DNA from 2 places in the Halomonas sp. SS10-MC5 genome. Region 2 is predicted to be linked to the other one. Evidence: predicted binding sites of a transcription regulator. Region 2 holds the regulator's gene; the other holds the start of a gene.
The links. The regulator sigma-54, encoded in region 2, starts transcription at its own class of promoters, with help from an activator protein. The targets are predictions, from matches to a motif close to TGGCACNNNNNTTGCTNT.
Positions count from the first base shown of each region.

Region 1: a site for sigma-54 is predicted at 3,234-3,251, ahead of I4484_RS20135 (amino acid ABC transporter substrate-binding protein). Genes of this name have one in related genera too.

Region 1 is NZ_CP065435.1:4,294,741-4,299,814, reverse strand. Features, by position in the region: gene I4484_RS20155 (ChaN family lipoprotein) at 1-110, shown strand, start outside; gene I4484_RS20150 (ribonucleotide reductase subunit alpha) at 222-626, shown strand; gene ahpC (alkyl hydroperoxide reductase subunit C) at 756-1,319, shown strand; gene ahpF (alkyl hydroperoxide reductase subunit F) at 1,495-3,051, shown strand; gene I4484_RS20135 (amino acid ABC transporter substrate-binding protein) at 3,362-4,390, shown strand; gene I4484_RS20130 (amino acid ABC transporter permease) at 4,507-5,074, shown strand, end outside.
Region 2 is NZ_CP065435.1:2,913,158-2,918,231, reverse strand. Features, by position in the region: gene rapZ (RNase adapter RapZ) at 1-168, opposite strand, end outside; gene ptsN (PTS IIA-like nitrogen regulatory protein PtsN) at 214-684, opposite strand; gene raiA (ribosome-associated translation inhibitor RaiA) at 691-999, opposite strand; gene I4484_RS13610 (RNA polymerase factor sigma-54) at 1,108-2,535, opposite strand; gene lptB (LPS export ABC transporter ATP-binding protein) at 2,694-3,419, opposite strand; gene lptA (lipopolysaccharide transport periplasmic protein LptA) at 3,427-3,966, opposite strand; gene lptC (LPS export ABC transporter periplasmic protein LptC) at 3,963-4,583, opposite strand; gene I4484_RS13590 (HAD family hydrolase) at 4,596-5,074, opposite strand, start outside.

The DNA of each region.
Region 1 (5,074 bases), 1.4 Mb from region 2:
AGGTGCGCCGCCAGCCGCCCGGCACCCTGCTGCCGCTGGAAATTCGCCGCCGCGGCGAGGAGTGGGAGGTGCTGGCGCGCTTCCCGTCGCACGAGGCGACGGGGCACTGACCCAGGTCAGGCACGGTAGGGGCGAATGCGCTATCGTATCCCCTGCGCCGTCCGCTCGGCGCACGACCACTTCGCCCCATGCCCGGGGACCGCAACGTCTGGAGGACCGCCTTGGCCATTTCCCGTTTCGCCGATCTGCTGGAAGAGGCGCGGCGCCAGCCCGAGCCGCAGCGGCTGCTGTTCGTCTTCACCCGCGCCGAGCTGCCCGACGACCCCACCGAGGAGCAGCGCCGGCGCTTCGAGCAGGGCGAGGGCGGCGTGTTGACCCCGGTGCTGTGCGTCGACAAGGCGCCCGATGAACTCAGCGACATGGCTTCGCTGGTCGCGGAGTCGCAGCGCACCGGAATCGAGTGGGACATCGTCTTTGTCGGCGCGCTGTCGGGCAGGGGGCGGCAGGCGCCCACCGGCGACGAGGCCGAGAGCCATCTGCAGCGCATGGTCGAATCGCTGCAGATGGGCAATACCCAGCGCTTCCTGGCGCTGGATCGTCAAGGGGAGGCGGTGGCCTTGCAATGAGGCGCGGGTGCCACCATAGACAAGCCTTATCGGAACCATGGCGGTAATCAATTTTCGCCTATCGGTTGCGATGGATATGATGTGCCCCGTATTCGAGCCATCCACCCCCATGACAAGGAGCATTGCTGAATGTCCCTGATCAACACCGAAGTCCAGCCGTTCAAGGCCACCGCTTTTCACAACGGCGAGTTCGTCGAACTCTCCGAACAGAACCTGAAGGGCCAGTGGTCCGTGGTGATCTTCATGCCGGCCGCGTTCACCTTCAACTGCCCGACCGAGGTCGAGGACGCCGCCGAGCACTACGAGGAGTTCAAGAAGGCCGGTGCCGAAGTCTACATCGTCACCACCGACACCCACTTCTCGCACAAGGTATGGCACGAGACTTCGCCGGCGGTGGGCAAGGCCAAGTTCCCGCTGGTCGGTGACCCGACCCACCAGCTGACCCGCGCCTTCGGTGTGCACATCGAAGAAGCCGGTCTGGCCCTGCGCGGCACCTTCGTGATCGATCCGGAAGGTGTGATCAAGACCCAGGAGATCCACGACAACGCGATCGCGCGCGACGTCGCTGAGACCCTGCGCAAGCTGAAGGCCGCCCAGTACGTGCGCAACAACCCGAACGAGGTCTGCCCGGCCAAGTGGAAGGAAGGCGAAGAGACGCTCGCCCCGTCCCTGGACCTGGTCGGCAAGATCTAAGGATCGGTCGATCCGCGAGGCAATCCCCTGACCTCGCGTGCATTCCCCGCCCGGGCAGGCTCTGCCCGGGCACTCTTTCCCAGACGTGCAAGCCCCTGGCCCGCGCTGACTCCGGTCTGCGTCAGGGAGGCGTCTTGCCGTAGTTCATGAGCCAGACATGAAGGAACCCGCTGTCATGTTGGACGACAATCTGAAAAGTCAGCTTAAAGCCTACCTGCAGAAGGTCACGCAGCCGTTCGAGATCGTCGCCTCCCTCGATGACGGCGCCAAGTCCAAGGAGCTCCATGGACTGCTCAAGGACATCGAGAGCCTCTGCGACAAGATCACCTTGCGCCTCGACGGCACGGACCCGCGCAAGCCCTCCTTCGCGCTGAATCGCCCCGGCGAGGACACCGGCCTGGTGTTCGCCGGCATTCCCATGGGCCACGAGTTCACCTCGCTGGTGCTGGCGCTGCTGCAGGTCGGCGGCCACCCGCCCAAGGTTAGCGACGACACCATCGAGCAGATCAAGGCGCTCGAGGGCGAGCTGCACTTCGAGACTTACTATTCGCTCTCGTGCCAGAACTGCCCCGACGTGGTGCAGGCGCTCAACCTGATGGCGATCCTCAACCCGAACGTGCGCCACGTCGCCATCGACGGCGCGCTGTTCCAGGACGAGGTCGAAGCGCGCCAGGTGATGTCGGTGCCGAGCATCTACCTCAACGGCGAGCCCTTCGACCAGGGGCGCATGAGCCTGGAGCAGATCCTGGCCAAGGTCGACACCGGTGCGGCCCAGCGCGAGGCGGCCAAGCTCAACGACAAGGACCCGTTCGACGTACTGGTGGTGGGCGGCGGCCCGGCCGGTGCCGCGGCGGCCATCTATGCCGCACGCAAGGGCATCCGCACCGGCGTGGCGGCCGAACGCTTCGGCGGCCAGGTGCTCGATACCATGGCGATCGAGAACTTCATCTCCGTGCCCTACACCGAAGGTCCCAAGCTGGCCGCGGCGCTGGAGGAGCACGTCAAGGGGTACGAAGCCGACATCATGAACCTGCAGCGCGCCGTGAAGCTGATTCCGGCGGCTGACCAGGGCGGCGAGCACGAGGTGGAATTCGCCTCCGGCGCGCGCCTCAAGAGCAAGACGCTGATCCTCTCCACCGGCGCGCGCTGGCGCGAGATGAACGTGCCCGGCGAGGCGGAGTACCGCAACAAGGGGGTGGCCTACTGCCCCCACTGCGACGGCCCGCTGTTCAAGGGCAAGCGCGTGGCGGTGATCGGCGGCGGCAACTCCGGCGTTGAGGCGGCCATCGACCTGGCCGGCATCGTCGGCCACGTGACGCTGATCGAGTTCATGGACGAGCTGCGCGCCGACGCGGTACTGCAGAAGAAGCTGAAGAGCCTGCCCAACGTCGAGATCATCCTCGGCGCGCGCACCACCGAGGTGAACGGCGACGGCACCCGGGTCAACGGCCTGACGTACGAGGAGCGCGCCAGCGGCGAGATCAAGCGGCTCGAGCTGGAAGGCATCTTCGTGCAGATCGGCCTGGTGCCCAATACCGAGTGGCTCACCGACTCGTCGATCGAGCTCTCGCCGCGCGGCGAGATCGTGGTCGACGAGCGCGGCATGGCCTCGGTGCCCGGTATCTTCGCCGCCGGCGACGTCACCACCGTGCCCTACAAGCAGATCGTCATCGCCATGGGCGAGGGCTCGAAGGCCGCCCTGGGTGCCTTCGACTACCTGATTCGCCACTGACGCCGGCTCGCATCGGCCGGGCTCCCCGGTGTGGCGGGCGCCCTCGCAAGACGCCCCCGCAGGCTTGGCCTGCGGGGGCGTCTCGCCTATGGTCGGGTGAACGCCTGGTCCGGCGTACAGGCGGGGCGCAAACCGCGCCTTGGCACACCAGAACGGAGCAGTGGTTCAGGCGGGATCTTCTCTGGCACGAGCGTTGAATAAGGGTTTTGCCTGCGCTATCCCCGCATTGGAACAAACCTTGCTAAGGTGCTGGGCACATGCTTCGGCATGCATCGTCCAAGACACACAACAGACCTACGAGGGATCTTCAATGCGCGACAACAACAACAAGTGGCTGCTGCTCACTTCCGCAGCGGCCCTGGCCCTGGGAACCGCTGCCATCGCCTCCGCCGATACCCTGGACGACACCCGCGAGCGCGGCGCCGTGCAGTGCGGCGTCAGCGACGGTCTGCCGGGCTTCTCCGCGCCGGACGACCAGGGCGAATGGCAGGGCCTGGACGTCGACATCTGCCGTGCCGTGGCGGCGGCGGTGTTTGGCGACTCCGAGGCGGTTCGCTACATCTCGCTCAACGCCGTGGAGCGCTTCACCGCGCTGCAGTCCGGCGAGGTCGACGTGCTCTCGCGCAACACCACCTGGACCACCACCCGCGACACCACCCTGGGCCTGAACTTCACCGGCGTGACCTTCTACGACGGTATCGGCTTCATGATCAACAAGGACCTCGGCGTCTCCAGCGCTAAGGAGCTCGACGGTGCGGCGATCTGCGTGCAGTCGGGCACCACCACCGAGCTCAACGTAGCCGACTACTTCCGTGCCAATGGCATGGAGTTCGACCCCATCGTCTTCGACACCTCCGAGCAGACCGTGGGCGGCTACGAGGCCGGCCGCTGCGACGTGCTGACCTCCGATACCTCGCAGCTGGCCGCGCTGCGCATTCAGCTCTCCGACCCGGACCAGTCGGTCATCCTGCCCGAGATCATCTCCAAGGAGCCGCTGGGCCCGGTGGTGCGCCAGGGTGACGACAAGTGGTTCAACATCGTCAAGTGGTCGCTGTTCGCCATGCTCAACGCCGAGGAGATGGGCATCACCAGCGACAACGTCGACGAGATGCTCGAGTCCGATAACCCCGACGTCGCCCGCCTGCTGGGCCGCGACGGCAACTACGGCGAGGCGATGGGTCTCGAGGCCGACTGGGCCTACAACATCATCAAGCAGGTCGGCAACTACGGCGAGAGCTATGACCGCAACGTGGGCATGAGCTCACCGCTCGAGATCGAGCGCGGCGTCAACGCGCTGTGGACCGAGGGCGGCATCCAGTACGCACCGCCGATTCGCTGATCGTACCGCCCGGGGCATCGTCGCGATGCCCCGATCCTCGTACTGCCCCGGCCCCGGACACTCTCCGGGCCGGCTGGCTGATACCTGCTTGACGGATCCAGGCGGAGAGTTCCTTCATGTCCGTTCGACCCAAGGCCCATTCGCTGGGCCCAAAACCGCCCTTCTGGCGTGATCGCGCCAAGCGTGCGCTGGCCTTTCAGCTGCTGCTGGTTGCCGCTGTCGTCGTCTTCCTGCTCTACATCATCGGCAATACCCAGGCCAACCTGGCGGCCCGCGGCATCACCACCGGCTTCGGCTTCCTGACCAATACCGCCGGCTTCGGCATCGTCCAGAGCCTGATCGACTATTCGTCCCAGAGTACCTACGGCCGTACCTTCGTGGTGGGCCTGCTCAATACTCTGGTGGTTTCCGCGCTGGGGATCCTGGCGGCCACCATCATCGGTTTCATCGTCGGTATCGCCCGGCTGTCGCCCAACTGGCTGATCGCCCGGCTGGCCAGCGGCTATATCGAAATCTTCCGCAACATCCCGCTGCTGCTGCAGATCTTCTTCTGGTACTTCGCCGTGCTGCGCGCCATGCCCAGCCCGCGCGACAGCTTGACGTTCGGCGAGGTGGCCTTCCTCAACGTGCGCGGCCTGTTTCTGCCCGAGCCGCTGTTCGAGTCGGGGTTCGGCCTGATTCCGC
Region 2 (5,074 bases):
GACGGCGATGGAGGTCTGGATCGTGGGCGAGCTGCGTAGCTCATCCACCAGCGAGCCGAGCAGCATCGCCGGAAGGTTGTCGATGGCGTAGTAACCGATGTCCTCGAGCGCCTGCAGTGCGATCGACTTGCCGGAGCCGGAACGGCCGCTGATGATCACAAGCTGCATGAGGAATCTCCTGATCAGGGGCTGGCCGTACGGCGAGGGAAGCGGTCAGGCCGAGGACTGTCGTCGTATCGCTTCGACGAGACGCTCGTGGAGTTCACGCTGGCTCGTGCACTTGCGCAGCCGGGCGCGCGTCTCGGCGTCGTTCATGACGCTGGCTACTTGGCTCAGCAGCGACAGGTGCGTATCGTCGGCCTCTTCGGGCACCAGCAGCACGAACACCAGGTCGACCGGCTCGCCGTCGATGGCGTCGAAGTCGATGGGTTCGGCCAGCTTGAGAAAGGCGGCCACGGGGCTGTGGCAGTGGGGGCTGCGGGCATGAGGAATGGCCACGCCGTTGCCGATACCGGTGCTGCCCAGCCGCTCGCGCCCGACCAGTCTACCGAAGACCTCCTGGCTGTCGAGGCTCGGGGTGTTCTGCGCGATGAAGGTGCTGAAGAACTCCAGCACCCTCTTCTTGCTGCCTCCCGGAACGTCGAACAGAGCGCGTTCCGGGGGCAGGATGGTTTCCAGTGTCATGGCAACTCAGCGAACGCCGGCGCCCTGGGCGCGAGCCTGGGCCTTTTCCTTGTGTTTGACCAGTTGACGATCGAGCTTGTCGGTCAGCGCATCGATGGCGGCGTACATGTCCTGATCGGAAGCTTCGGCATGCAGATCGGCGCCGGCGGCATGCAGCGTGCAGGCGGCCTGCTGGCGCTCCTTCTCGATCGAGAGCGTGACCTGCACGTTGGTGATGTTGTCGTAATGTCGCTGGACGCGGTTCAGCTTCTCGCTCACGTAGTCACGCAGTGAATCGGTCAGCTCAACATGATGGCCGGTGATGTTGACTTGCATGACAAGCTCCTTCGTCCTTCGGGTGGTAGCTCGATTGTAACCCTTTTTCCTGCCCTGCATACCCCCTCGGGCGGCGGGATTGCCCGGGGTCAACATCACGTCGCGGGGTCAACGAAAACGCTTGCGCTCGCTCGATGAGGGGATGCCCAAGGCTTCGCGATACTTGGCCACCGTGCGGCGGGCGACCTGGATGCCATCCTCGGCCAGCAGATCCACCAGGCGGCTGTCGGAGAGCGGCTTGCGGGGCGGCTCGTCGGCGATGAGCTTGCGGATGCGGGCACGGATCGCGGTGCTGGAGTGGACGTCCCCGTCGCCGCTTCCGCCGACATGGCTGGAGAAGAAGTACTTCAGCTCGAAGACGCCTCGCGGAGTATGGATGAACTTCTGCGTCGTCACCCGCGAGATGGTCGATTCGTGCATCTCGACGGCCTGGGCGATGTCGGCCAGCACCAGCGGCTTCATGCCTTCCTCGCCCTGCTCGAGAAACTCGATCTGGCGCGCCATGATCTCCCGTCCCACCCGCAGAAGCGTGTCGTTGCGGCTGGCCAGGCTCTTTATCAGCCAGCGGGCCTCCTGCAGGTGATCCTTGAGGAACTGGTTGTCCTGGCTCTTGTCCGCACGCCGCACCAGGGCGACGTAGTCGGGCTGGATGCGCAGGCGCGGCAGGGCCTCGGCGTTGAGTTCCACGCGCCAGCCCGATTCGTCGTGATAGGCGACGAGGTCCGGGGTGACGTAGCTGCTGCCGACCTCGGCAAAGTCGCTGCCGGGGCGGGGATCCAGCGAGCGAACCAGGGCGATGACCTGGTCCAGCGACTCGTCGTCGAGACCCAGGCGACGCTTGAGCAGGCGGCGGTCGTCGGCAGCCAGCGCCTCGAGGAACTGGCGCACGAGACGGCGGGTCTGGGGCAGCAGTGGGGTATCATCGGGCAGCGCCGCCAGCTGCAGCATCAGGCACTCGCGCAGGTCGCGGGCGAACACGCCGGTGGGCTCGAACTGCTGCAATCGCAGCAGGACCTGCTCGACCTCCCGGGTGGGCAACCCCTCCAGGCCCTGACGGCGCAGGCCGTCGCGTATTTCCTCCAGGGGGTGGGCCAGGTAGCCGGCGGCGTCCACGGCGTCGATCAGGCTCTCGGCGATGAGGCGCTGGCGGTCGTTCAGGTCGGTCATCGCCAGCTGCCAGATCAGATGGCCGGCGAGGGTCTGCGCCGAGGCTTGGCGCTCGAAGTCCGGCCCCTCGCCGGTGGCGGCGCCTGAGCCGGAGCCCGTGCCGTGGTCGGGGTAGGTGTCCGTCCAGTCGCTGTCGGTGGAGAGTTCGCTGGGTATCTCGCTGGCCCAGTCGTCGCTCGGGGTTTCGCTGACGGCCTGTTCGCCGAAGCCGTCGTCGAGTTCCAGCATGGGGTTGGATTCCAGCGCCTGCTGGATCTCCTGGCGTAGGTCGAGGGTCGAGAGCTGCAGCAGGGCTATGGCCTGTTGCAGCTGGGGGGTCATGGTCAGCTGAGTGCCGACACGTAATTGCAGGGACGCTTTCATGGCCATGAGGGTAAGGCGCTCATCTGCCGGAAAAGCTCTACCCTAGACGGGTAGCCCATGACTTGCAAGAGAAATGGCTGCAATATGCATGCCAGTGAAAGTTTTTATCCCTGATTAGAATGTTTTAATGCGTCCCAGGTGCTTGCATAATGCAGTGGAGTGCGCTACAGGCGAAAGTCCTCGCCGAGATAGACCTCTCGCACCCGCTTGTTGGCCAGAATGGCCTCGGCGTTTCCATCGGCAATGATCTGGCCGTCGCCGACGATGTAGGCCGAGTCGCAGATGTCGAGGGTTTCACGGACGTTGTGGTCGGTGATCAACACCCCGATGTCGCGCGCCTTGAGCTGGCGGATGATGCCCTTGATCTCGCCCACCGAGATCGGGTCGACCCCGGCGAAGGGTTCATCGAGCAGGATGAAGGCCGGTTCGGTGGCCAGCGCCCGGGCGATCTCGACGCGGCGCCGTTCGCCGCCGGACAGGCTCATGCCCAGGTTGTCGCGGATGTGGGTGACGTGGAAATCTTCCAGCAGCTGCTCGAGCCTCTCCTGTCGCCCGCGGCGGTCGAGATCCCGGCGCGTCTCGAGGATGGCCATGATGTTGTCGGCTACCGACAGCTTGCGAAAGATCGATGCCTCCTGGGGCAGGTAGCCGATACCCGCCCGAGCCCGTTCGTGCATGGCGCTGTGCGAGAGGTCCCGGTCGTCGATGTGCACTTCACCGGCATCGGCCTTGACCAGACCGACGATCATGTAGAACGACGTGGTCTTGCCGGCCCCGTTGGGCCCGAGCAGGCCGACCACGCGGCCCTGCTCGATGGTGAGGCTGATGTCGTGGACCACGCGGCGACGCTTGTAGCTCTTGGCCAGGTGGCGGGCGTGCAGGGTCTTCATCGACATGTCAGCGCTCCGGCTGCAGGGTCATGCGAATGCGCTGGCTGCCTTCGACGCCCTCGCTCTGGGAGCGTGCCTGCACCACGCGGCGGTCGAGGAAGTACTCGAGGTAGCCGCCGTCGAAGGTGTCGCCGCCCTGGTGCAGCTCGGCGCGGTCGATCAGTTCCACACGGCGCTCGGCGACATGGTAGACAATGGTACGCCCCCAGCCGCGAACCACGGGTTGCTCGGGGTCGGGCTGCTGCTCGATGTAGGCGCGCTCGCCGCGGGCCGTGGCGCGCGAGAGTTCGCCGGCCGCATTGCGCTGAAACTCGACGCGGTCGCCGGTGAGTCGCATGCTGCCCTGGCGAATGTCGACATCGCCGGTGTAGACCGCGGTGCCGGCGCGATCGTCGAGGTCGAGCCGGTCGGCCTCGACCTCGATGGGCTGCTCGGCGTCGCGCTGCTGCGCCATGGCCGGCCCGATACTCGCCAGGCCGATCAGCGTCACGCTGGCCAGTGCCAGGGTGAATGGCCTGCGGAGGGTCGGGAGCCTGCATCGCTTCATGGCGTGAAATCCTCTAGGTTGACGGCGTCGGCTTGTCCCGACTGGGTGCCTTCCGGGACATGGTGGCCGCGCACATTGTCGGTCAAACGTGCCCGATTGTCATGAATCCAGGCGTCGAAGCGCTCGCCGCGCATGTGCTGGGGGGGTTGCTGCAGCAGGGCGGGCGTGTCGCTCCAGGCATGACCCACGTTGGCGTCGAAGTGCAGGGTCTCGGTGTCGAGCTGCCAGCGCTCCTCGGGCGCGAACAGCCGGGCGTCGCCCGAGAGCGTCAGCGGATTGCCGCCCGGGCCGAGACGGCCTTCCTCACCGCTCGCCTCCCAGCGCCGGTTGTCGCGGTCGATCAGATGGGCCAGGGGCGTGACGGCACGGGTGACGTCGTCATGGGGGGTGTGGACGAGTCGCGGGCTCTCCAGGCGCTGATGCGCCAGACCGGTGGCGTCGAAGCGGGTCAGCTGCGCCTGCTCCAGGTAATAGTCGGGTTCGCCGGCCTCGTCGGTGGGGACCGGGCCGGGGGCCGGGGCCTGCCAGGGATCCAGCCAGGCGATCAGGCCGCCGAGGATCACCAGCAGCAGGAACAGCCAGACACGAAACGAGGGGCGTGGCAACCGACGCAGCATGTTCGCTCGGCCTCAGCGCTTGCCGTGGAGGTAGGTATCGACCAGCGCGTCGCGATGCCCTTGGGCCTCGAGCAGCAGGTCGCAGATCTCGCGCACCGCGCCGTGTCCCCCGCTGCGTTCGGTGACGTAGTCGGCCACGTCGCGGATGTAGGGCGGGGTGTTGGGGACGGTGATGCCGATGCCGGCACGCTGGATGGCGGCCAGGTCGGGTAGGTCGTCGCCGCAGTAGGCCACCTGTTCGAGCTCGATGCCCCGCCGCGTGCACAGCTCGCGCAGGGTGGCGAGCTTGTCCTCGCAGCTCTGGTAGACGTGATCGATACCCAGGGCGGCGGCGCGGTGGCTGACCATGGGCGATTCGCGTCCGGTCAGGAAGGCTACCTGCAGGCCGGCCCGCCGCAGCAGCTTGAGGCCCAGGCCGTCCTGGGTGTGAAATGCCTTGATTTCGACGCCGTCGGCCTGGAAATAGAGGCGGCCGTCGGTGAGTACGCCGT